DNA from 4 places in the Rhodococcus sp. PD04 genome. Region 3 is predicted to be linked to each of the others. Evidence: riboswitches for the same ligand, from Rfam matches in the RefSeq annotation. Region 3 holds a riboswitch; each other region holds the start of a gene.

Region 1 (8,049 bases), on a different replicon from region 3:
AACTGTTGGGTATTGGTGAGGAACGGGGTGGGCAGCATGATCGTGAGCATCTGCTCGTCCCGGCCGTTGAACATGCGCAGACCCCACGAGGTGACGGTGTCGTCCTTGCCGATCCTGCGGTACAGCTCGGCGCGGCCGCAGCGGCGGATCCGGCCGAGTTCCGGTCCACTGGCGGTGTGTTCGCCGATGCACAGATGGAAGTGCCACCGGCCGAAGTCGACGGTGACGTACCCGTCGTACATCCCGATCTTCTTCGGTGCGTTCGGGGCCGCGACCTCCAGCGCCGAACCTTCGATGAGCAGACCGAACCACATGTCGTTCCAGTAGTCCTCGAACAGCAGCCGGATCAGACGCAGCAGGCTGTCCTCGTCGGTCGGCAACGGCCAACGCTGTTCACGCCCACCGTCCTCAGTGTCGAGCGTCTCGGGATCGAAACCAACTGTCACGGAATCTCCTTCGAAAGGTCCTTCGGCGGGGTAGGAAAGACGCAATCGCCGCAGACCCCGCCGGTGGGGGTGCGGTAGTACAGACAGCAGCTGCGACGTCGACCGGTCGCCGGGTCGATGGCGTCGGCGAGACGCGGATCGGACAGCAGTGAGTCGACGTGAGGACCCGTGGCGGAACCGATCACCCGGCCTGCACCGATCAAGGCCGATGCAGTGTTACCCCACAGCAGTCCGGCTGCGGCCTTGTTGGACCATGAGTCGACGAGCGGTCCGATCTGCCGGTCGAGCACCTCCACGGCGACACCGTCACCGAAATCCGGTTCGGTGATGTGCAAGTGCAGCCCGCCAGCGTTCCGCCACAGGAGCAGCTCGGGATCGAGCCGGACACACCGTCCGGAGTCGACGACGGAACCGATCGCCATCGACCACAAGCGTGCGACGTAGCCGAAGAAGAGGGTCGATACTGCCACGCGCGGTTCGGCGGTCCCTATCCGTGCTGCCATGTCGGCCACCAGAGCGTCGCGGGTCGCGGGGGTGCGTAGCTCGGCGGTGGGACGCCATCTGTCGTCGGCAGGGCCCGTGCTTACGCGGAAGTACGGGCCCCACACTGTAATTCGCTCAAGAGTCCCGATCGCATCAGACACGGTTGTTCTCCGCTTCCAGGTCGAACACCATCCTGCGAGGATCGAACCGCATGCGTCCACGATCGAACGCCGCCCCGATACGGCCAGATTCGGCGAGGGCAGCGGGGGTGTCGCAGGTCAGGGTCCGGTCGGCGTCGAGCAGCCACATCCGGTCGGACACCCGGAACGCGAGTTCGAGTTCGTGGGTGGACATCACGACCGCCAGATTCTGCTCGCGTGCCAGGCGTCCCAGTACATCGACGAGTTCGACGCGTGACGGAACGTCGAGGAACGAGGTGGGCTCGTCGAGTACCAGCAACGACGGATCCTGGGCGAGCGCCCGGGCGGCGAGAGTCCGTTGTCGCTGGCCATCGGACAGTTCGCCGAACTGACGGGACGCCAGGGGCGTGGCTCCCACAGCGTCGAGGGCCCAGTCCACCGCAGCCCGGTCCTCGGGGGACACCCGGGCGCTGGCCGGCAGGTGCGGCGTCCGGCCCAGGGCGACGAGTTCGCGCACGGTCAGCAAACCCGGGTCGATGCGATCGGTGAGGACCACCGAGATGCGGGTCGCGAGATCGGCGGGGCGCACCGTGGCGAGGTCCTCACCGTCGACGAATACCTGTCCGCCCAGAGGCGGTTGCAGCCCACACAGCGTGCGCAGCAAAGTCGATTTGCCCGCGCCGTTGGGTCCGACCAGCGCGGTCAGTTCGCCCCGTCGAGCAACGGCGGTCAGGTTCGCGGCGATCTTGGTGACCGTGTTCGCGCGGAAGGCGCGACGACGGGTGTAGCCGATGGTCAGATCCCGCAGTTCCACGCCGGCGGGGGTCACAGCGCCGCTCCCAGTGCTCCGCGGCGCGAGCGGATCAGGACGGCGATGACCACGGGTGCCCCCACGATCGCTGTGACGGCGTTGAGGGGGAAGACGGTGTCGGTGCCCGGCATCTGGCTCACGATCCCGCAGATCAGTGCCAGCGCACCACCGAGTAGCGCCACGCCCGGCAGGAGTACGCGGTGGTCCGAGGTGCCGAACGCCATGCGCGCCAGGTGCGGAACGATGAGGCCGAGGAAGCCGATGGGGCCACAGAAGGCCGTGGTGGCACCGGCCAGCAGGGCAGCGGAGATCACCGTCGTCAACCGGACGATGCGGATATCGATGCCCATCGAACGGGCGTATCCCTCGCCGAGGAGCAGAGCGTTCAAGGCACGCACCGTCAGCAGGGCAACGGCGATCCCCCCGAGTACGACGGGGACGAGCAGCCTCAGATCCGACCAGGTCGTCGCCGTGAAGCTGCCCAACCCCCATACCAGGAACTGCTGGCTTCGTTGCGGATCCGCATAGACCAGCAGGACGGATACCACCGCGGTGGTCGCCGACCCCAGCATCACACCGATCAGCAGCAACGTCACCGCGGATTTCACCCACCGCGCCAACACCACGATCAGCAGAAGTACCGCGGCTGCGCCGAGCGCCGCGGCGATCACCACCCCGGCACGGCCGAGGCCCGCCAGCCCTGCGGTGAACCCGCCGGCGCCGCCACCCCCGGCGACCACCACGACAGCGACACCGAGACTGGCACCGGAGCTCGCACCGAGAATGAACGGGTCGGCCAGAGCGTTGCGGAACAGCGTCTGCATCTGCAGGCCCGCGATCCCGAGAGCTGCGCCGACCGCAAGGGCGGTGACGGTGCGCGGCAGGCGCAGATCGCGTATCACCATGTCCCAGCGCGTATCTGTCGCGGAGCCGCCGGACAACACCCTCACGGTCTCGGCGAGCGGGACTGTCACCGATCCCAGGGTCACCGACAGTACCGTCGCGACGGCGACTGCGACCGCGAGAGCCACGAACACGACGGTGACGCGGCCTGCCCGAGGTGATGCGTCCAGCCGCCTATCGACCGCGGGCTCGGGTGTCTTCAGCACGGCGGTCATGCCGGCAGTTGCCGATAGAACGTGAACTCGTGGTCGGGCAGGAGATCGGGATGCAGGATCGCGACGAGATCCGCCAGGATCAGGTCGGGACGCAGCACGCCGCGCTCGTAGAAGTCGTTACCGCCGTTCGGTCCGAGTGCCTTGTTCGCGTTCCAGACCCGGCCGGTATCGACCGCGGCGAGCGATCCGTAGCGTTCGTCGTCCGCGAGAGCGTCACCGATGGAGGTCCAACTGTTGACCACCAGCCAGGTCGGAGCGTCGGCGGCCTGCGCGACCACGGCTTCGAAATCGAGGGGAAGCGAACCGGTGGTCGTCACGTCCTGCCACGGCCACTGCGCACCGGCATCGCCGAACAACCGGCCCATGTAACTGCCGCCGGAGGACATGTACCAGGTGCCCTGCGACATCCCGCCGAGCAACACGGGCACGGTCTCGACGTCGGCGGCCTTCGCCGCGACGTCGAGATACCGGTCGCGGATACCGTCGTAGACCTCGGCGGCCCGAGCTTCCGTGCCGGTGAGCGCAGCCACGACCTTGATCCACTCGGCTCGGCCCAACGGGGACGCCTCGAGCCATTCGGCGTTGGCGACCACGCCGATCCCGGCCTCGCGCAGCTGCGTGTAGGCGGGGTCGTCGGTGCCGCCGGTCATCACCACTTCGGGTGCGGCCAGCACGACGGCCTCGGTGTCGATCGAGGCACCTGCTGCGTATTCGGCGATGTCACCGGAGGCGATGCGCTTGATCACGGTGGTGTCGGAGACGTACGAGCCGTTCGAGACGCCGGTGAGCACATCGAGTTCGTCGAGCGCGGTCACCAGTGGCAGGTGGGTGGTCGAGCCGGAGTACAGGCTCGTGATCGGCACCTGGATCTGTTGGGCTTCGGCCAGCTCGCCCGCCAGCTCCGGGGCGGGTGCCCCGCACTTGACCAGCACGTACGACTCAGGTTTTGCGCCCGTGAACGGTTCGTTCACGGTGAGCACCTGGTAACTCTTTTCGTAGGTAATGGAGAAGTTCTCGGCGTCGACGATCTCGGACTTGTCGGGGAAATAGTCGACCGACGGGTCGAAGTCGGTGATACACCCGTCCGAGGCGGCGTTCTCGGTATCGGATCCCGCCGTCGAACATCCTGCGAGCAGAAGGCTCGCGGCGGTCAGCGCGATCAGGAGCTTCGGGAAGGCTGCGCGTACACGCATGGCGATTACGCCCTCTCTCGGGGAAGTCCGCCCCGGGCAAGGAGGTACGGCGACGTGAGTATCTGGCTCCCGGAGATCGTTCTCCGGTCACAGTGGCGGGACCGCGCCGGAATCACACCGGCTTCCTCGGGCGTCGTCGCAATGACGTGCCGAAATTAGCACACCCTGTCAGATGGTCGGTTTTGCCCTTTGTGCACGGTTAGGCACGACGGCGAGACATGAGGTGTCATGCAGGGACAGGGCCAGACCCCGCTTGAAAGTTCGAATGCCTCGGCCCAGCTATCGGTGTGAGGTCGGCAGGAGCCCGATTGCTGTGGGCGCGTGCTCTCGTGTGTTTCGGCCAGACTCCCGTTACTCCGCCCCACGTGTGCGGCAGAACTCCGACAAGCGAGGAGCATCAGGCATGTCGACGGAACGAATCTCGTCCCTCAGAACATCAGACTGCTCCCTTGCTTGAGTGAAGTCCGACTGCTGCGACGAGTCGCTGGCACAGCCGGTCGAGGGCTTCGATGATGGGTATATCGACGGTGCCGTAGTGCAACTGGCGGCTCGGTTGCCGGTCGGCGAGGGCAGCGAACTCGATCAGATTCTGTTGGGCCGTGCACATCTTCTCCGGCGCAGACAGCGCTGGGACATCACGCAGGTCGTACCGGCAGAGCGGCTGCACACGTCCTGGTCGCTGGGCGGGGTCGCGGGGGCGGCGCTGCGGACATCGCCACGGCACCGCGATATTGCCCATCCATGTGGTGCCGGTCCACGGAACTTGCCCGCACCCGGGACACACCGTCCGCAGATACACCTGATGGCGCAGGCAGATCGGCAGCAGCGGATTCGCCCAGCCTGCGTGCCACCACGGATCTGATTCGACCAGACAGCGGGGACAGTACCGCGCCCCCGCGGGATCGGGTCGAATCTGGCAGTGGTGAACCAGGTAGCGGGCCGCGGCGGCATCGATCGGTGTCCCCCACAAAGCGAGCGACAGCTCACCCATGGGGACGCCGAGGTAAGCGGCGATCCGCCGCTGATTCGCGCTCAGGTAGTCGAGAACGCGGTGATAGGCGACCGGACCCTGCACCACCTGCAACTCCCGCAGAATCTGCAGCGGAGAGAGCCGATACCGCGCACCGACGCGCATCAGCCATCCCGGCAGGTACTCACCGCGGTGCAGGTGCACGGTGATCGGCCACCGCTCCACCCACATCGCCACGACTGTCTCTGGACCTCGGGTGGTGTCGGGTCGAGGTGCGCTGGGCTCAGCCCGTGCGGGCAGCGGATTCGCTGGCATTGTCGACGGTCGCGGTGGTGATCAGCTCGGCGGTGACGGTTTCGACGCCGGTGGCGATCGCGAGATACGAGACGCGGTCGAGCAGGTTCGTCAGCGACGCGATCCGCCCTTGGGTGCGGCGGTGCACCAGCCGGGCGTGCTCGCACAGCATCCCGGCGCGGGCGTCGGCGAGGATGAGGTGGTCTTCGGCGGTGCGCAGCAGCGCGAGCCAGCCGCGCATCCCGGTGTCGGTGTCGATGCTGAACGGGGCGACCGGGCAGCGGGTGGCGCGGCGGCTGGTCTGGGCGTAGACGGTGTGCTCACCGAGCAGGCCTTCGTCGAAGAAGCGTTTGGCGGTCAGATTCACCCCGACGTAGACGAAGGTGGCGGCCATGTCGTTGGCCAAACCCTTGAGATGGTTGGACACCTCCAGGCCGTTGCGGTGCCGGAAGTCGACGAAGTGCAGATCGTCGAGCACGATCAACCGGGTGCCGCAGGAAGTGACGCAGTCCACCGCCAAGGCCCCGAGTTTCGAGGTGGAGGCACGGTCCACGGCCGGGTGGCCGTAAAGCCGCAGGATCTGCTGGTTGAGGCCTTTGAGGGTGACCCCGGCGCTGAGCGGGATGAACGCCACCGGCCACCGTTGATGCCCCTCCACGGTGAGGGGTCCTTCGCGGCGGAGAACACGGCGGTGGAAGTCGCGGGCGTAACGGGTGGCGATGGTGGTCTTGCCGAGACCGGGCTCGGCGTCGATGACCACCGAACCACGCAGCTTGTCGCCGTCCCGATACGCCGAGGCCATCACCTGATCGCAGATCCCGTAGGCAGCGGTGAGTTGACTGGTCTTGATCGTCGGCAGGTTCGCGTTCCACACCATCCGGGATTCGTTGTAGTCCTCGCGGTCCTCCTCCGACAGCCGGGACATCGCGGGGCGCGAGAGGATCTCGAACGGCGGGCGGGCCGGGGCGGTGACGAAGGCGTGCCATCCCTGTTTGCGGGAAAGCTGGTAGCGGGCGGTGCCATACGTCGTCAGCCAGGTGGCCCAGGGGTTCATTCGTCGAACACCTCGAAGATCTCCTCGTCGGGATGCTCCGCGTAGTACCGGTCGAACACGTCGATGTCGTCGACCACCTCCAACCGGTGAGATCGACCGGCGGCGAGTCCGTCGAGCAGCTCGGCGACTCCCGGCACGGACGCGGATTCGCGTTCGTCGTCGAAACCGGTCGGCTGTCCCTCGAGGTTCGCGCCTGGGCGGTGTGCGCTCAGGCGGCGGGCCAGGGCGCGGTCGCGGCGGGTCGCGACGTCGTCTCGACTCCACGCGAGCAACAGATCCCGTACCGCGGCGGCGGGATCGAGGTGGCGACGCTCGCGCACGGCGACGCGTTTGGCGTAGTCGGCGGCGTCCTTGCTGAACGGCTGGTTCAGGCAAGCGCCGTGCTCCCACACCAGCTGATGCCAGCGGTGGGTGTCCGGGTCCTGGAACCAGGCGTGCCGGATGTCGTGGTTATCGACGAAGATCGGTCACTTACCGGCGTGGACACCGACGTACGGGGAGCGGGCGGTGCGATACAGGCTGAGCCCGGGGCCGTCGTAACGCAACCCGTCGACCTCGACGCCGTAGTGCTGGATCGTGCGCCACCGCACATCGAGGAACTCGTACGCCAGATCCGGATTCGCCGGCAACAGCAGACCACCGGATTTGGCGACGCCGATCTCGAACATCTCACTCGGCGAGAACCCCACCCGCGGCAGTTCCGGTACGCACAGTCCGTCGTGGCGGGTGTGGTGATAGACCCGGCCCACCCATTCCCGGATGATCTGCTCGAGCTCACTGGCGTAATAGAACGCGGCGTCTTCGACGTCCTTGCCCCGCGAGTAGACGTCCGGGCCCTTGTAGGCGGGCAGGTGCTGCAGCAGTGATTCGCGCAGGGTACGGAAGAAGCGTTCAACGGTGGGTTTGTCGGTGGGCTTGTGCGGGATCGCCGGCTGGACGGTGATGCCCAGTCGGGCGCACACCCCGATCACGTGCGAGGACAGGTACTGCTTGCCGTGATCGACGACGATCGCTTCGGGCAGACATGCCGGTAGATCCCCGATGCGTTGCTGGGAGATCCCGTCCGGGGTTTCGGTGCCGACGAGCAGGTTTCGTGGCACCCCGTGATACGGCCAGACCTGATCCGGATTCGCGTCGGTGTCGCGGGCGGGAGTGATGCACTGGTACAGCACATTCGCCACGTCCTGGGACCGCGTCGACAGCGGTGTCAGGCGCAGGCCGAGGATGCAGCGGGTGTACAGGTCCATCGCCACGGTCAACTCGACCCCGACCCAGCGCATGGTGACCGGTTCCATCGCGAACACATCCAGGGGCGTGGTGTCGAGCACCACGTACTCGCCCGGACGGGTCGCGCGTAGCCGGCCGAGGACACCGCGGGGCCGATCGGCCACCGAGCGGCGGCCTTTCGCGCTGCCGAACGCGTGCCGCCCCTTCGACAGTGCCTTGAGCCGTTTGTAGGCGGTACTCTTGCCCGGCACCGGCACGACCCCTGGTCCGTATTCGGCCTCCAGTTCCCGGGCGATTGTGTCGATGACTGCGC
Region 2 (8,049 bases), on a different replicon from region 3:
CAGCCGTGAGACGCTCGACCACTCGGTCATGTACATCTTCGCTGTCGCGCTTCAGGACGGCACCTGGCATCACGAGCGTTCCTACGCCCCCGAGCGGGCGCAGCGGCCGGACACCGTCGAACTATGGCGCAAGATTTCCACCGCGGAGGATCCCGAGTGGACCCGCCGCTACCACTCGACCGATCCCGATGAGAAGGCGTTCGGTGCGCGCGCGGAGATCACCTTGAAGAGCGGCGAGGTGATAGTCGACGAACTGGCCGTTGCCGATGCGCATCCGCTGGGCGCGCGTCCGTTCTCCCGCGAGCAGTACATCGCCAAGTTCCGCACCCTCGCCGAGGGTGTCGTGGACCCGGCCGAGCAGGACCGCTTCCTCGACGTCGCACAGCGTACCCCCGAACTGGCCGCCGGTGAGCTGAACCAGCTGACCTTCACCGTCTCGGACGAGGTTCTCGCCCGCGCTCCGAAGTCGCCGAAGGGACTGTTCTGACATGACGGGTCTCATCGCCGCTGTCACTTCCGCAGCCGACAAACGTCTCGCCCTCCGCACATCGCTGGCTTCCGAGTCGATCACCAGGCTCCCGGGTGCGATCAATCCGCTGACCGCCAAGCTGGTCCAGGAGATCGGCTTCGAAGGGGTCTACGTCTCGGGAGGCGCGTTCTCGGCCGCGCTCGGTCTGCCGGACATCGGCCTGACCACCCTCACCGAGGTCGCCGCACACAGCGCCCAGATCGCGCGCTGCACCGATGTGCCGGTGCTGGTCGATGCGGACACCGGATTCGGTGAGCCGATGTCGGCAGCTCGCACTGTGACCGTCCTCGAAGATGCCGGGGTGGCCGGCCTGCACCTCGAGGACCAGGTCAACCCGAAGCGTTGCGGGCACCTCGACGGCAAGGCCATCGTGCCGACCGACGAGATGGTGCGCAGGGTGCGTGCCGCCGTCTCCGCGCGGCGGGATCCGAACTTCGTGATCTGTGCTCGCACGGACGCCGCCGGCATCGACGGTATCGATGCCGCGATCGAGCGTGCGAAGGCCTACGTGGACGCCGGAGCGGACCTGATCTTCACCGAGGCGCTGCACACTCGTGCCGACTTCGAGAAGTTCCGCGGCGCGGTGGACACTCCGCTGCTGGCGAACATGACCGAGTTCGGCAAGTCCCAACTCATCCCGGCGCAGGCGCTCGAGTCCATCGGGTACAACGCGGTGATCTACCCGGTCACCACTCTGCGGTTGGCGATGGGCGCGATCGAACGTGGACTGCGGGTCATCGCCGAGGAGGGCACTCAGGAAACCCTGCTCGACGAGATGCAGACGCGTTCGAGGCTGTACGAGTTGCTCGAGTACGAGCGCTACAACGAGTTCGATTCCGGAGTCTTCAACTTCACTTTGTCGAGGAGTCAGTGATGACAGCTGCCCACCACGGTTCGCAGACGACCGATTCTGCTGTCCCCACCATCTACAAGGGACTGGCCGGTGTCGTTGTCGACACCACCGCCATCTCCAAGGTGGTGCCCGAGACCAACTCGCTCACCTACCGCGGTTACGCCGTGCAGGACCTCGCAGCACGCTGCAGCTTCGAGCAGGTCGCCCACCTGCTGTGGAACGGGGAACTTCCCGACGATCGACAGCTCGAGCTGTTCTGCCAGCGTGAGCGGGCGAGTCGGCGTGCCGACCGGTCGCTGCTGTCTCTGGTGGCGAAGATGCCCGAGAACTGCCATCCGATGGACGTGGTACGCACCGCGATCAGTTATCTCGGCGCCGAGGATCCCCAGGAATGGGACAACGATCCGAAGTCCAAGCGGGACAAGGCGCTGCGTATGATGGCGTTGTTGCCGACGATCGTGGCGGCCGACCACCGTCGGCGGCGCGGCCTGGATCCGATCCCGCCGCACCACTCGCTCGGATTCGCCGAGAACTTCCTGAACATGTGCTTCGGGGAGATTCCGGATCCGCGGATCGTCAGGGCCTTCGAGGTTTCGCTGATCCTGTACGCGGAGCACAGTTTCAATGCCTCCACGTTCGCTGCGCGCGTGGTGACCTCGACGCTGTCGGATATCTACAGTGCCGTCACCGCCGCGATCGGCACTCTCAAGGGGCCGTTGCACGGTGGCGCCAACGAGGCCGTGATGCACGACATGCTCGAGATCGGTGAACCGGAACGTGCCGAGGAATGGTTGCGGGGCAAGCTCGCCCGCAAAGAGAAGGTGATGGGATTCGGGCACCGGGTGTACAAGAACGGTGACTCCAGGGTGCCGACCATGAAGACGGCGTTCCTCGAGGTTGCCGCCCTCACCGGAGGGGAGAAGTGGGTGCAGATGTACGAAATTCTCGAGAAGACCATGGCGGAGTCCACCGGCATCGAGCCGAATCTGGACTTCCCCACCGGGCCGGCCTACCACCTGATGGGCTTCGACATCGAGGTGTTCACCCCGATCTTCGTCATGAGCCGTATCACCGGGTGGACCGCGCACATCATCGAGCAAGGTGAGTCCAACGCACTCATCCGTCCGCTGAGCGAATACACGGGGGTGCCGCAGCGGTCGATCGTGGCCTGACACTCGCTCGAACGGCCTCCCGGGTAGTTCCGTCACCGTCTCCTGACCCCGGGATGCTCCCGATCGGGCCCGCAGCGTTCAACGCTACGGGCCCAATCGTTTGCGGTCATGTCATGCGATGCGCTTCGTCGCCAACTCCGCGCCTCGGACCAGGGATTCGAGCTTGGCCCACGCGATCTGAGGATGAATGCGTCCGCCGAGTCCGCAGTCGGTGGAGGCGATCACATTCTCGGGACCGACGAGATTCGCGAACCGTTCGATGCGGTCGGCCACGAGTTCGGGATGTTCGACGACGTTCGTCGCGTGACCGATGACGCCGGGCACGATCTGTTTCCCGTCGGGAAGTTTCACGTCCTCCCACACCCGCCACTCGTGTTCGTGACGGACGTTGGCGGCCTCGAACGAGTACGAACCGGCGTCGATGTCCAGCATGGTTTCGACGAGGTACTCGAATTCGAGGTCGGTGGTGTGCGGACCGTGCCAGCTGCCCCAGCACAGATGGAAGCGGATCCGGTCCTGGGGCAGACCCCGCAGGGCGTGGTTCAGCGCTTCCACCCGGATGCGGGTGAAAGCCAGGTAGTCTTCGACCGTCGGCTCGGGGTTGATCTGGTCCCAGTTCTCGGCGATGGACGGGTCATCGATCTGCAGGATCAGACCGGCGTCGATGATTGCCTTGTACTCCTCGCGCATGGCATCCGCGCATGCCCAGATGAACTCTTCCTCGGTGGCATAGTGCTCGTTGCCGATCCGGGAGGCACTGCCGGGAGACAGTGACGTCATGAATCCGTTCTCGACCCCTGCGGCCGCCAGCGCGGTCCTCAGATTCGCGATGTCCGACGCAATGGCGTCGTGTCCGATGTAGGTGACCGGTCCCGTCGCCGTAGGGAAGAGGGGTGCCTCCTTCCCGACCGACACGCCGCTGTCGGGATCGCCGTACGCCTCCGCGAACAGTGTCCAGTCGCGCCGGTCGGGGAAGGTGGTCAGACGAACGTTGCCGGGCGTCGACCGGACCGGGGCACTGCCGAACGGTCCGCCGTCCGTCAACTCGAGGCCGGACAGTCGCTGGAACGAGTACGACCACCAGGCGCCGTAGTCGACCGTCGACGACATGGCCTTGCCGTACTCGCCGTCGCCGGGAGTGGAGATGCCGAGGTCGACCTGGCGCCGAACCAGCGCGGTCACCTCGTCGCCGAGCAACTGTGCGAACTCCTCGGAGGTATCGAGGCGGAAGCCGTCTGCCGCTTCTCGTCGTGCTCGGTTGGCTTCGACGAGGGCCGTGGTGCGCGGGAGACTTCCCGCATGGGTAGTGCGAATATGGGTGGACATTGTCGACGACCTTCTTCGTAGTGCGGTAGTTATCGGTTCAGCTCGGCACGCACGGTGGCGGCAGCGGTGACGAGATTTGCCAGTGAGGCCGTGACCTCCGTCGTACCGCGGGTCTTGAGCCCGCAGTCCGGGTTGACCCACAGTCGCTCGGCGGGCACTGCCTGCAGAGCCTTGCGCAGCAATGCGGTGATCTCGTCCTCGCTCGGCACCCGCGGCGAATGGATGTCGTACACGCCGGGCCCCACGCCGAGTTCGAAGCCCGCGGCGTCGAGATCGCCGAGGACCTCCATGTGCGAGCGGGCCGCTTCGATGGACGTGACATCGGCGTCGAGTTCGGCGATCGCCTCGATCACCTCTCCGAACTCCGAATAGCACAGGTGGGTGTGGATCTGCGTGGAGTCGGCGACACCGGACGTCGCCAACCGGAACGCACCGACCGCCCACTTCAGATACTCGGGCTGTTCCGACGAGCGCAGCGGCAGGAGTTCACGAAGTGCAGGCTCATCGACCTGGATGATGCGCACCCCGGCGGCCTGCAGGTCCACCGTCTCGTCGCGGATCGCGAGGGCGATCTGGTCGGCGGTGTCGGCGAGCGGCTGATCGTCGCGGACGAACGACCACGCGAGGATCGTCACCGGGCCGGTGAGCATGCCCTTGACCGGCTTGTCGGTGAGGGACTGGGCGTAGGTGATCCAGTCGACGGTCATCGGGCCGCGGCGGGCGACGTCGCCGTAGAGGATCGGCGGCCGCACACAGCGCGTGCCGTAGGACTGCACCCAGCCGTTGGCAGTGGCGAAGAATCCGTCGAGCTGCTCGGCGAAGTACTGCACCATGTCGTTGCGCTCGGGTTCGCCGTGCACCAGGACATCGAGTCCCATTTCCTCCTGCAGCGCAACCACTTCGGCGATCTCGTCGCGCATCTGCCGCACGTACTCGCCGTGGTCGATCTCGCCTTTGCGCAGCGCGGCACGGGCCACCCGGATGCGGGTCGTCTGCGGGTACGAGCCGATCGTGGTCGTCGGCAGCAGTGGTAGATCGAGATGGCGACGCTGGATCTCGCGCCGTCGATCGGCGGGGGTGCGGGTGCGATCGGTGGAGATCGAGGCGAGGACACCGCGCACCCGATCGTTGCGTAGACGCGGATCCGACGCTCGTACCTGCGCGGCGGTACGGGCAGCGGCGAGTTCGTCGGTGACGGCGTCGCGCCCCGTACGCAGAGCGGTAGCGAGAGTGACTATCTCCGAGACCTTCTCGTCGCCGAAGGCCAACCACGTGCGCAGCGACTCGTCGAGATCCGGTTCTGCATCGATCGTGTACGGCACGTGCAGTAGTGAGCACGACGACGACACCGCCACGTCGGCTGCGGAACCGAGCAGTGTGGCCAGCGTCGCCAATGCCTGTTCGAGGTCGGTGCGCCAGACGTTGCGGCCGTCGACGACACCGGCGACGATGAGCTTGTCGGCGAGCTCGGGCAGACCTGCGATTCCGGTGGTGGTACCGGCTACCAGGTCGACGGCGAGGCCTTCGACTCCGGTGTGTGCGAGCCGCTCGAGCGCCGGCCCGAGGCTGCCGAAGTACGACGCGACGAGGATCGCCGGCCGCTTCTGTGACTGAGACAGCGCGTTGTACACCCGTCCGATCGCATCGAGGGCAGGTGCGTCGAGATCGCGGACCAACACCGGTTCGTCGAGCTGTACCCAGTCGACCCCGGTGTCGGCGAGCTGCGCCAACAGGTCCCGATAGAGGGAAACGAGCTCGTCGACACGGTCGAGCAACGGTCCTTGCCCGTCGACGGGCTTCGACAGCAGCAGGAACGTCAGTGGACCCAGGACCACGGGGCGAGCGGGCACACCGAGCTCGCGTGCCTGCGCGATCTCACCCAGAATCTTTGTGGCGTCGAGTTCGAAGACGGTGTCGGGTCCGATCTCAGGGACGAGGTAGTGGTAGTTGGTGTCGAACCACTTGGTCATCTCGAGCGGGGCGACCTCGTCGGTGCCGCGAGCGGCGGCGAAGTAACGGTCGAGGTCGTCGGGGTTACCCGCGACCCGGGCAGGCAACGCCCCGAGCATGACTGCTGTGTCGAGGACGTGGTCGTAGAACGAGAACGTTCCGACCGGGATCGAGTCCAGCCCGGCCGTGTGCTGACGTGACCACGTGTCGGCGCGCAGGTGCGCGGCAACCGATTCCAGACCCGCGCGGTCGAGGCGCCCGGCCCAGTAGGCTTCGGTGGCCTTCTTCAATTCGCGGTTCGGTCCGATGCGTGCGGAGCCGAGTACGGTGGCAGTGAACGGGGATGCTGTCGGAGCAGACATCAGGTTTTCTCCGGTGTTCGTCGCTGGGTGGTCTACCGCCCGACGAACGCGCATCCCGATACGAGCCCCGTGTTCTCGACCCGTGGTCGAAGGTGTTGCCGATCGGCGCGCGCCCATTCCACGAGGCGGCATACCGTCGGGCACGGCGTGCCCGACACGATCGGCAGGTCTTCGGACTTGCAGGCACCCATTCCCGACTGCGTCGGGGACGGACCTAGTGGCCGTCGCTTCCCGGACCCTGCTGGTCCAGTGCTCGGTGACGGCGGTCGTTCCTGCATACCGCTGCGGGACAGTCCCGGATTCCCACCGGGTTCCCTCTCACACCCGATACCTGTCGGCATCGGGTGCTTCGGCGCGCACACGAGGTCTTCGGGGCTCCTCACGACGACATGCGGCGAACCGATCGCAGCGCCGACTATACAAGGATCGCCTCTTTCCTCGGCATGCGTGGGCGCGACGACGCTCTACCAAGCCCGGAATGCGTTCCTCTGCCTACGAATTCGAGAGTGTGAGGACTGCCCGGTCGGCCCATACCCGGTGGAAGGGTCCGAGCCGCCGAGCCGGAGACAGCGAGACTCAGCCGGTCGCGGAGGTCGCCTCGGGGGAGTGCTCGGGCGAACGCCGGCGCCGCAGGAGACCGACCGCGACGTCGACGAGCAGGAATGCGAGCAGGCTCAGGCCCAGCAGCGGAGCGAACCACCCGACGGTCACCGCAGCAGCGACCACCGCGACGACGGTGACCGGGTGCAGGCGTCGCCACGTCCCACGCAGCGGTGGGCGCGCCACCCGGCGCGATCCGCGTGTGGGGCGACGCTGCCACCACAGCTGGTAGCCGCGCACGATCAGCGTGCCCAACGCGACCGCGAGAGCGAGCAACACCAGCTGGTTGAACAGCCCGAACAAGATGCCCATGTGCAAGGCGATGCCCCAGGTGGTGAGTTTGGCGGCCAGCGGCCAGTCCGCGAACGTGTTGGTGGCGGTCACCGCCCCGGTGGCCGGGTCGATCGCGACCGCGTCGGTGACGAACTGCCAGGGCTGGCGGGTTTCGGTGACGGTGACGGCGGTGTGACCGTCGGCCGGGATGCTCATCTCGACGTGTTCGGTGACCCGATGCTCGGCAGCGGCGGCAAGGACGCGGTCCAGAGCGCCGACGTTGCGACCGAGTGCGCCCGCATCGGCAACAGCGGCAGTATGGCCGTCGTGGCCGTCGTGTCCACCGGCTGCAGGCGCGGTGTCCGAGACGCCGAGGGTGGTATCGAGCGTCGGGGTGGTCCAGCTCAACGCGGTACGCAACTCGCCCACATTCGCCCCGGCATATGTGGACCAGGTCAACCCGGTGGCCGACAGGAAGATCAAGCCGACCGCGATCCACATGCCGGTGGTGCCGTGCCAGCCGAGGGTGCGGTTGCGGCCCCGGGCTGTGCGGTCGAAGGTCCACAGTCGCGCCGACTGCCGGGTGCGGGTGCGCTGGGTGCGGTAGCGCTGCACCCACAGGTACACCCCGCCCAGAGCGATGACCCACAACCACGAGGCGGCCAGTTCGCTGTAGATCCGGCCGGGCTCACCCAGATGCAGGTGCCGGTGCAGCTGGGAAATCCAGGTGCGTACCGGCAGCGCGCTGCTACTGCCGTAGACCACCGACTCCCCGGTCGACGAGGCGGTCGCGGGATCGATGAACACGGCAGTGCGTTCGGATTCACCGAGGGACGGATCGGTGAACAGCACCCGGGTGGTCTCACCGACCTCGGATGCCGGGCGTACCGCCGAGACGGTCAGGTCCGGGCGTAGTTGCTGTGCGGCGCGAACCTGCTCGGCGAGCGGCAGTGCCGGACCGGTGGAATCGACGTGCAGCAGGTC
Region 3 (8,049 bases):
ATGGTGTTGAGCACGAGACGGTGTCGGGCCGCGAGCAGTTGCACGCTGCTGACCCCGGGGACGATGTCGTAGTCGAACCGCACCCTCCCGCGTTCGAGGATGCGTTCGACGACACGGATCGTGCTGTCGTACAGGCTCGGATCGCCCCAGACCAGGAAGCCGACGGTCTCGTCGTCTCCGATCCGGTCGAGCAGAACGGTCTCGTAGGCCTCGGCGCGGGCGGCGTGCCAGTCGCGTACCTCGTCGCCGTAGTGCGCCGGGTTACGGTCCCGGGGCGGGTCGGGCACCACGATCACCCGATGCGCACCGGAGGTGTGGCGGCGCAGGACCTCCTCGCGGACCGCCACGAGATCGTCCACGCCCCGCTTCTTGTCGGGCACGAGGAAGACGTCGACGCTCTCGAGGGCGTGCACCGCCGCGACCGTGAGATCGTCCGGTCCGCCGGGGCCGATCCCGATGAGCCGAACTCTCACCCCCGGTCCTCGAGATCGCCCTCGACGTCGAGATAGGCCTGCTGCAACCTGTTCATCGTCTCCGGATCGGGCTCGGACCACAACCCGCGATCGGCCGCCTCGGTGAGTCGTTCGACGATGCCGCGCAACGCCCACGGATTCGCTTCGCGGAGGAACTGCTGGTTCGCGGGGTCGAGCGCGTAGTTCTGGGCAAGCGACTCGTACATCCAGTCCTCGACGACACCTGCGGTGGCGTCGTAGCCGAACAGGTAGTCGACGGTGGCGGCGAGTTCGAAGGCGCCCTTGTAGCCGTGCCGCCGCATCGCACCGATCCACCGCGGGTTGACGACCCGCGCGCGGAACACCCGTGCAGTCTCCTCCGCCAGTGATCGGGTGCGCACCGCATCGGGGGTGGTGGAGTCGCCGATGTACGCCTTCGGGTCGGCGCCCGTCAGCGCTCGCACCGTTGCGACCATGCCGCCGTGGTACTGGAAGTAGTCGTCCGAATCGGCGATGTCGTGTTCGCGGGTGTCGGTGTTCTTCGCCGCCACCGCGATCCGCCGGTAGTTCGCACGCATGTCGTCGGCGGCCGGAACACCGTGCAACCCACGCCCGTAGGCGAAGCCACCCCACGCGGTGTAGACCTCGGCGAGATCGGCGTCGGTGCGCCAGTTCCCGGAGTCGATGAGCTGCAGGATGCCGGCACCGTACGAGCCGGGCTTCGATCCGAAGATGCGCCGCACCGCACGGTCGGCGTCGCCGTGTTCGGCTTCGTCCCGCCGAGCATGGGCTCGCACGAAGTTCTGCTCGTCGGGTTCGTCGAGAGCGGCGACCATGCGGATCGCGTCGTCGAGCATCCCGATGACATGCGGGAACGCATCGCGGAAGAAACCGGAGATCCGGACTGTGACGTCGATGCGCGGGCGTCCGAGATCTTCGAGTGGGATCATCGAGAGTTCCTTCACGCGCCGGGATTCGGCATCCCATTCGGGCCGTACCCCGATCAGCGCCAGCACCTCGGCGATGTCGTCGCCGGCCGTGCGCATCGCCGAGGTCCCCCACACCGACAGGCCGACCGACTGCGGGTACTCCCCCGTGTCGGCGAGGTACCGCTCGATCAGGTTGTCCGCCAACGCTACACCCGTGTCGTAGGCGAGGCGGCTCGGGACGGCCTTCGGGTCGACGGTGTAGAAGTTGCGTCCGGTAGGCAGCACGTTGACCAGGCCGCGCAAAGGTGAGCCGGACGGTCCGGCCGGGACGTATCCACCGTCGAGGGCGTGGAGCACCGCGTCGAGTTCGGCCGTCGTGCCCGCGAGGCGGGGAACCACTTCGTCGGCAGCGAAGGCGAGCACCCGCTCGACCTCGGAATCGGGATGGCCGAGCACGGTTTCGACGATGAGTGCGCACGACCCGGCGTTCCAGCCGTCGTCCTCCATGGCCTGCACGAGCGACCGCGCCACGGTTTCGACCCGGTCGACCTCGATCAATGGGGCGTCGGGCTTCAACCCGAGCGCAGTGCGCAAGCCCGGGACGGCATTGCTCTTACCGCCCCACACCTGCGCGGCCCGCAGGATCGACAACACGAGATTCACCCGTGCCTCGCCGGTCGGTGCGGCGCCGAGGATGTGGAGTCCGTCGCGGATCTGTGCGTCCTTGACCTCGCACAACCAGCCGTCGACGTGCAACAGGAAGTCGTCGAACTCGGCGTCGTGCGGGCGGTCGTCGAGCCCGAGATCGTGATCGAGTTTCGCGGCCTGGATGAGCGTCCAGATCTGCGCGCGGATCGCGGGCAGTTTCGCCGGGTCCATCGCGGCGATGTTCGAGTACTCGTCGAGCAGCTGCTCCAGGCGAGCGATGTCGCCGTACGATTCGGCACGCGCCATCGGTGGGATGAGGTGGTCGACGATCGTCGCGTGGGCGCGGCGCTTGGCCTGTGCCCCTTCGCCCGGGTCGTTGACGAGGAACGGGTAGATCAGCGGCAGGTTCCCGATCGTGGCGTCGGTTGCACACGCCGCGGACAGACCCGCGTTCTTGCCCGGCAGCCACTCCATCGATCCGTGCTTGCCCAGGTGCACCACGGCGTCGGCACCGAAACCGTGCTCGACCCACTTGTAGGCGGCGAGATAGTGGTGCGAGGGCGCCATGTCGGGATCGTGGTAGATCGCCACCGGATTCTCGCCGAATCCACGGGGCGGCTGGATCATCAGCACCACGTTGCCGGCCTGCAGGGTCGCCAGCACGATGGCGTCTCCGTCGACGAACAGCCTTCCCGGCGCCGGTCCCCACGCCTCGGCCATGGCATCGGTGAGCTCGGCAGGTAGATCGTCGGTCCACCGAAGGTAGTCGGAGGTGCTCACCCGCACCGAATTTCCGGCGAGCTGTTCGGCGGTGAGCCACTCCTCGTCCTGTCCGCCGGCATCGATCAGGGCGTGGATGAGGGCGTTTCCCGCCTCGGTGTCGTCCTCGACGTCCAGGCCCGGGAAGCCGTCGCCGAGGTCGTATCCGGCATCGCGCAGAGCGCGCAGAAACCGGATCGCCGACACCGGCGTGTCGAGACCGACGGCATTGCCGACGCGGGAGTGCTTGGTGGGGTACGCGGACAGCATGATCGCGATCCGGCGCTGCCCCGGTGGTACGTGCCGAAGCCGCGCGTGCGCGACCGCGATACCGGCCACACGGCGGCATCGTTCCGGGTCGGTGACGTAGCGGGGCAGACCGTCGGCGCCGAGTTCCTTGAACGAGAACGGCACCGTGATGATGCGCCCGTCGAACTCGGGCACTGCGATCTGGGTGGCCGAATCCAACGGTGAGACACCGTCGTCCGATTCCGCCCAATCGTCGCGACTCCACGTCAGGCACAGCGCCTGCAGGATCGGGATATCGAGCGCAGCGAGCGCCCCGACGTCCCACGCCTCGTCCTCGCCTCCCGCGCTCACAGCGGCAGGTCGGGTGCCGCCGGCCGCCAGCACCGTCACGACCAGCGCATCGAGGGTGCCGAGTTCGGCGAGCAAGCCGTCCGGAGCACCGCGCAGTGACGCGCAGTGAATCACGACGCCACGAGCCGTGCCGGTCGCGTCGATCGCGTCGGCGAGATCGTGTGCGAACTGCACGTTTCCGCTGGTGTGGTGCGCTCGGTAGAACAACACGCCGACGCGCGGCGACCGCTCGCCGTCGGGCGGTTCGGGACGGTCGAGCACACCCCATTCGGGCAGCTCGGCGGGTGGTTCGAAACCGTCACCGCCGAGCAGCACGGTGTCGCTCAGAAAAGCATGGAGCTGCCCGAGATTGGCAGGACCGCCGTACGCGAGATAGCGATGCGCCTCGGCCGCAACGCCGATCGGCACCGTCGAATACTCCATGAGCTCGGCGTCCGGCGTCTGCTCACCGCCCAGGACGACGACCGGGACCCCGGCGGCGAGCACGGTGTCGAGCCCCGAGCGCCAGCTGCGGGCGGAACCCAGGATCCGCACGACGACCAGGGCTGATCCGCTGAGCAGGGCAGGTAGTTCGGTGGACACGTCGAGGCGCGATGGGTTGCCGAGCACCCAGTCGGCGCCGCTCGACCGCGCCGACAACAGGTCGGTGTCGGACGTCGACAACAAAGTCAGGCGCGTCACGACGCAACCCGAAAACACAGGCGTACAGCCATGTTCAGTCTCCAAAACCCTCGTGGACCTCACGTGCCGTGGCCGGTCTCCTGGCTGACGGGTCATCGCTGCTCCACCGACCTTCCCGGACCGAGATCCAGTGGCCTCCGCACCGGCGGACCGGTACGGACGAGGGCGAGCAACTATCCGCTCACAGTGGCGAGGGCCGCGCCGGTTTCCCACCGGCTTCCCGAGCACCACGGCAAGCCGAGAGTAGCGCACCCGGCCGGAAAGGTGTGCAACCATGTGCGTCCGTGGATGCTCTGCCACCTCCTCTCCCTCCCGATCGGTGCCCCGGAATTCTTCGCCCGCATGTCGCGGCGGACGGTGCGCTGGTGCGCCTGCGTGTGCCCGGAGGGCAGATACCCGACGGTGCACTCCGAGCGCTGTCGACCGCGTCGATCGCCTACGCCGACGGCGACGTACACCTGACGTCTCGAGGAAATCTGCAGCTCAGAGGTATCGAACTCGACGAGTGCGGGGCCGTCCCCGCGGGGCTGGCCGACGCCGTCGCCGCGGCCGGCCTGCTTCCGTCGGCGAGCCACGAACGGGTGCGGAACATCGTCGCGTCACCGCTGTCGGGGCTCGCGGGTGGACTCGCCGACGTCCGGCCTCTCGTTCGCGAATTCGATGCCGCACTGTGCGCCGATCCCGCCCTCGCAGAGCTGCCGGGCCGGTTCCTGTTCGGCATCGACGACGGTCGCGGCGACATCGCATCGCTGAGGTGCGATCTGACCGCCGTCGCACTCGGCGACGGGACCGCGCGAATCATCGTGGGTGGACTCGACGGGCCGACGGTACCGCTCGCGGAGACGCCGGGGATGCTCCTGCGACTCGCCCGCCGCTTCGTCGGGATCCGCGGGTCGGTCTGGCACGTGCGTCAACTTCCGCGTGCGGGAGCGGAACTCGGCGGTACCGTTCCCGTACCGCGCCCACCGGCCCCCACGATGCCGTACGGCGTGCTCGGTGACGCGGTATCGGTGCTGGTCCCGCTGGGAATTCTCACCCCCGCCACGGTCGCTGTGCTGCCCGATCGCGACGTGGTCGTCACGCCGTGGCGCGGCTTGATATTTCCGTCCGGATCGAATCTCGTTGCGCTGCGCGGAACCGGCCTCGAGACGGCCCCGGATTCGGCGTGGCAGCGGGTGACGGCGTGCACGGGAGCACCCGGGTGTAGCCTCGCCGAAGGTGACACCCGAGCACTGGCTCGCCGGATCGTCGCCGGAAATACCATCGATTCCCGAATTCATGTCGTCGGATGCGAACGCGCCTGCGGCGCACCGCACTCGTCTCACCGTCTCGTTTTCGCCAGGAGCACCCCGTGAGTCTTCGACCTCCCCCGCACCGGTACGACTACGTCACTGACGGCGCCGAGATCTACGTCCGGTCGTTCGCGACGATCCGTGCCGAATCCGATCTGTCGGCAATCCCTGTGAATGCTGAGAAGGTCGCGGTCCGGATGATCCATGCGAGCGGACAGACCGATCTGGCACGGGATCTCGTCATCCACTCCGATCTTGTTCCGGCCGCACGCGAAGCGTTGAACGCTGGTGCGCCGATCCTCACGGACGCGAACATGGTGGCCTCGGGGGTCACCCGCACGCGCCTGCCCGCCGACAACGACGTGATGTGTCTGCTCGCCGACCCACGTGTCCCCGAACTCGCCGAACGTTGGGGCACGACCCGCTCCGCGGCGGCGGTGTCGCTGTGGGCCGACCGCCTCGAGGGGGCTGTCGTTGCGATCGGCAATGCCCCGACCGCCCTGTTCCACCTGCTCGAGATGCTCGACGACGGCGCCCCGCGACCGGCGGCGATCGTCGGTGTTCCCGTCGGCTTCATCGGCGCCGCGGAGTCGAAGGAGGCGCTGCTCGACCATCGGCTGCAGATCCCCCATCTGGTGGTCCGGGGACGCCGCGGCGGGTCGGCGATGGCGTCGTCCGCGATCAATGCACTTGCGCAGGAGAAGGAATGAGCGAGATGGTGTCCGGCAGGTTCTACGGCGTGGGTCTCGGCCCCGGCGATCCCGAACTCATCACACGCAAGGCTGCGCGGCTGATCGCCGAGGCGGACGTCCTCGCGTACTACTCCGGTACGCACGGCCGCTCCATCGCCCGATCGATCGCCGCCGATCTGATCCCTGACGGCGTGATCGAGGAACTGCTGGTGTACCCGGTGACGACGGGCACCACCGATCACCCGGGCGGCTACGACGGTGCGATCGCCGATTTCTACGACGAGTCCGCCGCCCGGTTGGCCGTCCACCTCGACGCGGGACGCACTGTCGTCGTGCTCTGCGAGGGCGACCCTCTGTTCTACGGCTCGTACATGTACCTGCACGACCGCCTCGCTCCGCGATACCCGACGGAAGTGGTGCCAGGGGTGACCTCGGTGTCCGCCGCCTCTGCTGCAGCCGCCGAACCGATGGTGCGGCGCACCGACGTCCTCACCATCCTGCCCGGCACACTGCCCGCCCCGGAGCTCGCACGGCGACTCGCCGACACCGATGGTGCGGCGATCATGAAGCTGGGCAGGACGTTTCCCGCCGTCCGGGAAGCTCTCGCCCAGTCCGGTCGCCTCGACGACGCCGTCTACGTCGAACGCGCGTCGATGGATCGGCAACGCATCCTCCCGGTCGCCGAGGTCGATGCCGACGCGGTGCCGTACTTCTCGGTGATCCTCACCGCTGGTGACCGCTCGCCGAGGAATCGGACGGTCGCCGACCGATCACGGCCGTCCGTCTCGGCCGAGGCGACACACCCGGACGCGAACGAATTGCTCGTCGTCGGGTTGGGCCCGGCGGACGAGAAATGGTTGACCCCCGAGGCCGCCGACGCACTCGCACAGGTCGATCACGTCGTCGGATACGGACCGTATGTCGATCGCGTCCCGGTGCGTCCCGGCCTGCACCGTCATTCCAGCGGCAACACCGTCGAGGTCGACCGTGCGCGATTCGCTCTCGACCTTGCGCTGTCGGGCGAGAAGGTCGCGGTGGTCTCCGGTGGTGACGCCGGGGTGTTCGGGATGGCGTCGGCGGTCTTCGAGGCCGCGCAGGACGGTGCGTACGCATCGGTGCCGATCCGCGTCCTGCCGGGTGTCTCCGCGGTGCAGGCCGTGGCGGCGCGTGCCGGCGCCCCGATCGGCGGCGACTTCGCGGTGATGAGCCTGTCGGATCGACTCAAGCCGTGGGACGTGATCGAGAAGCGGTTGGCCGCGGTGTCCGAGGCCGATCTCGTCCTGGGTATCTACAACCCGGCGTCCCGGTCTCGGACGACGCAGGTTGCGGACGCGAGAACGGTACTGTTGAAGCATCGTCCGGCCGACACCGTCGTCGTGATCGGACGCGACGTGGGACGGCCGGGCGAGTCGCTCGAGGTCACGACACTCGAGAAACTCGATCCGGCGAGCATCGACATGAAATGCCTGCTCATCGTCGGCGCTGCAGGCACCTCCGTGATGCCTTCGGGTGCGGTATGGACGAAACGATCGGTCGACGGTCAGAGTGCGGGATCGTCGACGACCGACTGGACGAGCCGGCCGTAGGTCTCGATCAACGTCTCGCTGGGCATCTCGTCGGGCGGCAGCAACTCGAACGTCCTCAGGCTGCCCGCCAGCCCCAGCAGGAGGGTGACGACCATCTGCGGGCGCACCAGCGCCGCCGAGTCATCCCCGATCAGTGCCGCGATCCGGGCGACGACCCGCTCGTTCGTCCGTGCGCGGGCCACAGCCGGATCCGCCGCCTCACGGATCAGGAAGGGTGCCATCGCCCAGAAGTCGTAGTCGTCCGAATCCCGTCGCTCGACGACCGCACGCACCATCCGGTACCCGACCGGCTCGTCCTGACGCGTGGCCTCGGCGAGTCCGGGCGAGTCCGGAGCTGCCGCCTGGAAGAGCTCGGCCTTGCTGCCGGTCAGTTTCATCACGAGAGCCGGTGAGACACCGGCTGCTTCGGC
Region 4 (5,752 bases), on a different replicon from region 3:
CCCTACACCCGGCACCTATCAGGGGGCGGAGGCGGGGCGGCGGAAGAAGAAAGTCGGACCCACCCCTCGGCGATCGCGTGCTCTCCCGCGCCGGGGACGGCGCAGCAGGCGGATCAGGGAGGGAAGGTCGGCTACGCCGCGGTCGGCGGTCCGCGGGTACCGGCGGCGGCGCCGGCCAACAACCACAACGACAGCGTCGCCCGATAGACCGGGGTCGCCGACCACACCACGGTCCGCACCGGCGGGACAGAAACGAGCACCAGCATCACGCGGGTGAACGCCCCCAACACGTGCAGACACGCATCTTCGACGGCGCGCACCACAGCGGCGGAGACTGCAACAGCGGCAAGGTGGGCGGCGATCATCGCGGGCGACAGTTCCAGCCCGTGCGCGTGGTCGTCGACCACCGTGAGGGTGGTGTGCCCGACCACCTGCCCGGCAGTCAGTGCCGCGAGGAGAAACAACCAGTTCCGATCGCGCACGGTGACGGCGGCGACCGCGGCACCGACGCCGGCGCACGCGGCCAGCAGCAACACCACCGCCGACTGGCTCGGCGGCATCCCGCCACCGGCCACACCATGGGCGGCGATACTCACCGCCCCCGACACCGACCCCACGGCAGCACCGCGCACCTGCGCAAGCACCGGCATCCGTGAGTCCACCCCGCGAGGATAGCGTTGATGCCCCTCGGGTCTCTCCTCCGGTTTCGCGACAGGGCAGGGCGATGAGCTCGGTCTCCCGCACCGCGGTGGTACCGGCGTCGAACAGGACACAACCGCTACGCCCTTCGAGTGGCGTTGCACCACCACCGACCTGCACCGCCCCCGGCCCCTACTTCGGCCGAGCCGGCAAATCGGGCATGGTCGGCTCCTGCTAGCCTCAGTGCGTCCATCACGATGGGATCCGAGGAAGCCGGTGTGAATCCGGCGCGGTACCGCCACTGTGAGCGGCGCTTCGACAAGCGTCTGCGAGCCAGATACTCACCCCATTCGTACCTTTCGGCATCGGGGCGGCCTACCCCGAGAAAGGCTGCGCGAAGCCGTGCACCCATCTCTCTCCCATTCTGTCTCCGCTGTACCTCCTCGGCGTCCGGATCCTGTCGAAGGGCGCGCCATCGCGATCGCCCACGCACCCGGAATCAGTGATCAGGTCGCTGCGACCCGCACCCTCCATGCCTCGATCCTGCCCGAGTGCCGATTCCCCCAGCGCCTCGAAAGGAGGGCCGTCGCATGACTCCGCTGAACCGTCGGACGCTGACCGTCGCCGCCGCATGTCTGACGCTGATCAGCGTGAGCGCATGTGGCGCAGACGAGAAGGAGACCGCCGCGTCGGCCGACTCCATGACCGTCGAGAACTGCGGGATCGACGTCACCGTGGAAGCGCCACCGGAGCGCGTGTATGCCGCCTACCAGCCGGCCATCGAGATCGCGCATGCGCTGGGCATCAGCGACCGCCTGATCGAGACCGCCTTCCTCGACGCTCAGGTTCTGCCCGAGTACGCAGATGCCCAGGAGCAGGTGCCGTACGTCGAGAAGCTCCCCAGTCGTGAGGCGCTTCTGGCCACCGGGCCCGACTTCATCCTGTCGGGCTACAACAACGTGTTCACCGAAGACGGCGCCGGCGACGAGAGCTTCGGCACGCGGGCGAGTCTGACCCGGCTCGGCATACAGAGCTGGATCCTCAGCCCGCTGTGCCCCAGCGCGGACGGACTGTCGGACGAGGCGATCGACCCCGCCACCGTGAGCGTCGAGACGATCTATGACGACCTGCGCGACCTCGGGGCCCTGTTCGACGTCGAGGAGCGCGCCGAGCAGGTCATTGCCGATCAACAGCAGCGCATCGCGGCGGTCGACCAGGTGCTGGCCGGGGCGGACCGCCCGAGCGTCGCGATCGTCCTACTCGACGAGGGCGGTGGCATCCGCGTCGCCGGTGGCATCGACTTCGGTACCCAGATCATCGCGCAGGCCGGGGGCGTGAACGCCTTCGCCGACCTCGTCGAGCGACGCCACGTCGCGATCGACCTCGAAGAGCTGATCCGTCGCGACCCCGATGTCATCTTGACCAGCACCTGCTGCGACGCCTCCTATACCCGCCAGGACGGCGCCGAGGAGGCGCAGACGATCATGCAGAACCCGGCGCTCGCGGGCCTGTCGGCGGTGCAGAACGGTGCCGTGCATCCGTTCCTGTTCGCTGACCGCGCCGCCGGAGTCCGCATCGCCCATGCAATCGAGCTGCTGGCTTCGCTGCTGCACCCCGACCTGGCCCCGGCCATCCAGGACGAGACCGGACAAGACGGGGGCGAGTGAGGTAGGCGGTGACGACGGCGGCAACGACCCCCGAGCGATCTGCGGACGGTCCGGCCACGGCTGCCGGCGCGCCTGTCGTGCGCTCCGGCCTGCTGAGCGGCAACCGTACTCGCCTACTCGGGCTCGCGGTGGCCACGGCTGTTCTGGTGGCCGTGACCCTCGGCTCGGTCCTGCTCGGCACCCTGCCGGTCAGCCTCTCCGACGTCGTCGAGGCCGTTACAGGCTCGGCGGACAGCGACGTCGAGCGTGCGGTGCGATATATCCGCATCCCGCGGACCGTAACCGGCCTGCTGGCCGGGATGGCGCTCGGCGTCGCCGGCGCGGTGATGCAAGGTCTGACCCGCAACCCCTTGGCGGGACCCGGACTGTTGGGCATCAACGCCGGCGCGGCGCTGGCGGTGGTCTCGGCGATGGTCGGTCTCGGCATCACGAGCGCTGCCGGTTATGTGTGGTTCGCCTTCGCAGGAGCTGCGGTGGCCGCAGTCTTCGTCTACATGCTCGGCTCGCTCGGTCTGGGTGGTGCCACGCCGGTGAAGCTCGCTCTGGCCGGGTCGGCGTTCACCGCGCTCCTGGGCGCGGTCACCACGATGATCACGCTCCAGGACGCCTCCACGATGGAGGACTTCCGCTATTGGGTGGTGGGATCGTTGACCCGTTCGGACAGTGAAGCTCTGGCCGCGGTAGCGCCGTTCATCGCCGTCGGCGTCGTCCTGGCTGTGGGCCTGACCCGCGCGCTGAATGCTCTGGCTCTGGGTGACGATCTCGCCCGCAGCCTCGGTACCCGTGTGTGGGTCGACCGCACCGCGGGGGCTCTCGCCGTGGTTCTGCTTGCGGGTGGCGCCACCGCTATCGCAGGTCCGGTCGGGTTCATCGGGCTCGTGGTACCCCACATCGCACGGATGATCACGGGCTCGGACTACCGCTGGGTGCTCGCCTGGACCATCGTGCTCGCGCCCATGCTGCTGCTGATCGCCGACATCCTCGGACGCCTCCTGGTCCAGCCCGAACAGCTGCAGGTCGGGATCATCACCGGCCTGGTCGGCGCCCCGTTCTTCCTCTACCTGGTCCGCAACCGCAAGGTGGTCGGCACATGAGTTCGCCGGTGCGCCGCGGTCCAACCCGCGACACGCTCCTGGTGGCCCCGCGAGGTACCCCGGTCTCCTTTCGGATCAGCCGCTCCTCGGTGCTGCTCACCGTCCTCACCGGCATGGCCGCCGTTGCGGTCGCCACGGCTTCCTTGGTCCTCGGGGTGTACCCGATCTCGGCTTCCGACGCCCTCACCATCGTGGGCGGCGGAGGCACCCTCATCGAGCGCGAGGTCGTGCTGGGCGACCGCCTGCCCCGGGCACTGGCCGGGCTCGGTGTCGGCGCAGCCTTTGCGCTCTCGGGGGCCATATTGCAGCGCATCGCCGCCAATCCGCTCGTCAGCCCCGACATCATCGGCATCAATTCCGGGGCGGCGATGGGCGCATTGACCGTGCTGCTCATCGTGGGGGGCAGCGGTCTGCAACTCGTGTTCGGTGCGCTGGCCGGCGCGATCCTCGCTGCGCTGATGATCGTGCTCATCGCCTACCGGCGCGGTCTGCACGGCTTCCGGCTGGTGCTGGTCGGGATCGGTGTCGCGGCGATGCTCTCCTCGGCCATCTCCTATCTGCTCACCCGTTCCGACATCCACCGAGCCATGAGTGCCGCCGCCTGGCTGACCGGCAGCCTGGCCAATCGCAGCGGGCTGCACGTGACCATCATCCTCATCGCGCTGGCGGCGACGGTCCCGGTCCTGATCGCGATGTCGCGGCACCTACGGCTGCTCGAGCTCGGCGACGATCTCACCCGCACCCTGACCGGAACCGGTCAAGGCCGCAAGGTGCTGTTGCTCCTGATCGCAGTGGTCCTCGCCGCGATGGCGACCGCAGCTGCCGGCCCCATCGGTTTCGTCGCGCTGGTGGCACCACAGATCACCCGCCGCATCCTCGCCGAGCGGCAGGTCGGCCTTGCGCCCTCTGCCGCCGTCGGCGCCCTCCTGGTGGTCAGCGCCGACCTGGCCGGCCGCTCGATCTTCGCGCCGGCGGAGATGCCCGTCGGAGTCCTCACGGCGATCCTCGGAGCGCCGGTCCTGCTCTATCTCCTCGCCCGCGCCCACCGCATCGGAGCCGCCGGATGACACCGCAGCCAGCACACGCGACCCCGTCGGTCTCGTTGACGACCGAGCAGCTCAGCCTGGGCTACGGCTCCTCGCTGATCGTCGACCAGGTGAGCACGAGCCTGCCTGCCGGCCGGATCACGGCGATCGTCGGACCCAACGGGTGCGGCAAGTCGACACTGTTGCGGGGCCTGGCCCGCCTGTTGTCGCCGCAGCACGGCCGAGTCCTTCTGGACGGTACCGAGCTCACCGAGATGCCGGCGCGCACGCTGGCCCGCACCCTCGGTCTGCTGCCGCAGCAGCCCCTCGCCCCGGACGGCATCACTGTCGCCGATCTCGTCGGCCGGGGCCGGCATCCCCATCAACGGTGGTTCCGCCAGTGGAGTGCCGAAGACGAGCAGGCGGTGGCTGCCGCACTGGCGGCGACCGGCGTCGACCAACTGGCCGAGAGCCCGATCGACGAACTCTCCGGTGGCCAACGCCAACGCGTGTGGATCGCGCTGGCGTTGGCCCAGAATCCCGACATCATGCTGCTCGACGAGCCCACGACCTTCCTCGACCTGGCCCATCAGATCGAGGTGCTCGACCTGCTCGCTTCCCTCAACCACCGGCTCGGACGCACCATCGTGCTGGTGTTGCACGACCTCAATATGGCCAGTCGCTATGCCCATCACCTTGTGGCGATGCGAGCGGGGACGCTGGTGACCGCCGGACCGCCCAGCGAAGTCATCACTCCCGAGGTGGTGCGCGACGTCTTCGGTGTGGAGGCCACCGTGATCACCGATCCCGTCGCAGGCACACCGTTGGTCCTACCCCACCGGTCGGTCGACATCGAGGCCGCCCGGTGACCGGGCGCGTTCTGGTCGGCATGTCGATCCGCGAGGTCAACGCCGCCCGGGAGCTGGAGGCCGCCGCAACAGGAGCGGGCGCGCGGCTCGCCTTCCTGCAGATCGCCGAGCCCGCACTGTCGACAGTGCTGACCGAACTCGCCGACCGAGGGGTGACACGGATCGAGTTGCTCGGGGTGTGTTTCGGGCCGCTGGCCCCCGGCTTGTCGTGGCTGCGACGGGTCGCCGCGCACTGGTGGCGCGAGCGCGGCCCCGAGGCACCGGATGTCGTGATCGCTACCGTCCTGGTCGGCGCGGACGTCGCCGTCCCCGGTGTCATTGATACGGCTCTGCAGAGTGTACGGCCGGTCCGTGGCACCGAAGCGCCGGTCACCTCGCCCGCGTGGGAACAGGTGCCGCCGTATCGTCGCCACGTGACGGTCTGTCGGGGGCCGCGCTGCAGCGCGCGGGGTGCCGAG

What was found. Region 3 has a riboswitch for cobalamin ahead of cobN (cobaltochelatase subunit CobN). Riboswitches for the same ligand answer to the same signal wherever they lie in the genome.
Region 1: linked by a shared signal. The riboswitch ahead of U9J23_RS26230 (ABC transporter substrate-binding protein) and the one ahead of cobN (cobaltochelatase subunit CobN) in region 3 are both predicted to bind cobalamin.
Region 2: linked by a shared signal. The riboswitch ahead of metE (5-methyltetrahydropteroyltriglutamate--homocysteine S-methyltransferase) and the one ahead of cobN (cobaltochelatase subunit CobN) in region 3 are both predicted to bind cobalamin.
Region 4: linked by a shared signal. The riboswitch ahead of U9J23_RS26185 (ABC transporter substrate-binding protein) and the one ahead of cobN (cobaltochelatase subunit CobN) in region 3 are both predicted to bind cobalamin.

The regions. Positions count from the first base shown of each region.
Region 1 is NZ_CP142144.1:425,583-433,631, forward strand. Features, by position in the region: gene U9J23_RS26210 (DUF7676 family protein) at 1-446, opposite strand, end outside; gene U9J23_RS26215 ((2Fe-2S)-binding protein) at 443-949, opposite strand; gene U9J23_RS26220 (ABC transporter ATP-binding protein) at 1,083-1,898, opposite strand; gene U9J23_RS26225 (FecCD family ABC transporter permease) at 1,895-2,998, opposite strand; gene U9J23_RS26230 (ABC transporter substrate-binding protein) at 2,995-4,191, opposite strand; cobalamin riboswitch at 4,228-4,350, opposite strand; gene U9J23_RS26235 (TniQ family protein) at 4,628-5,392, opposite strand; gene U9J23_RS26240 (ATP-binding protein) at 5,445-6,509, opposite strand; gene U9J23_RS26245 (hypothetical protein) at 6,506-6,901, opposite strand; gene U9J23_RS26250 (helix-turn-helix domain-containing protein) at 6,977-8,049, opposite strand, start outside.
Region 2 is NZ_CP142144.1:410,935-418,983, forward strand. Features, by position in the region: gene prpD (2-methylcitrate dehydratase PrpD) at 1-487, shown strand, start outside; gene prpB (methylisocitrate lyase) at 489-1,403, shown strand; gene U9J23_RS26160 (bifunctional 2-methylcitrate synthase/citrate synthase) at 1,403-2,554, shown strand; gene U9J23_RS26165 (cobalamin-independent methionine synthase II family protein) at 2,666-3,880, opposite strand; gene metE (5-methyltetrahydropteroyltriglutamate--homocysteine S-methyltransferase) at 3,910-6,192, opposite strand; cobalamin riboswitch at 6,356-6,540, opposite strand; gene U9J23_RS26175 (PepSY-associated TM helix domain-containing protein) at 6,769-8,049, opposite strand, start outside.
Region 3 is NZ_CP142143.1:4,178,085-4,186,133, forward strand. Features, by position in the region: gene cobF (precorrin-6A synthase (deacetylating)) at 1-473, opposite strand, end outside; gene cobN (cobaltochelatase subunit CobN) at 470-4,069, opposite strand; cobalamin riboswitch at 4,123-4,316, opposite strand; gene U9J23_RS19170 (cobalamin biosynthesis protein CobG) at 4,435-5,424, shown strand; gene U9J23_RS19175 (precorrin-8X methylmutase) at 5,421-6,071, shown strand; gene U9J23_RS19180 (precorrin-2 C(20)-methyltransferase) at 6,068-7,639, shown strand; gene U9J23_RS19185 (TetR/AcrR family transcriptional regulator) at 7,594-8,049, opposite strand, start outside.
Region 4 is NZ_CP142144.1:419,386-425,137, forward strand. Features, by position in the region: gene U9J23_RS26180 (hypothetical protein) at 132-650, opposite strand; cobalamin riboswitch at 869-1,002, shown strand; gene U9J23_RS26185 (ABC transporter substrate-binding protein) at 1,230-2,306, shown strand; gene U9J23_RS26190 (FecCD family ABC transporter permease) at 2,315-3,400, shown strand; gene U9J23_RS26195 (FecCD family ABC transporter permease) at 3,397-4,467, shown strand; gene U9J23_RS26200 (ABC transporter ATP-binding protein) at 4,464-5,294, shown strand; gene U9J23_RS26205 ((2Fe-2S) ferredoxin domain-containing protein) at 5,291-5,752, shown strand, end outside.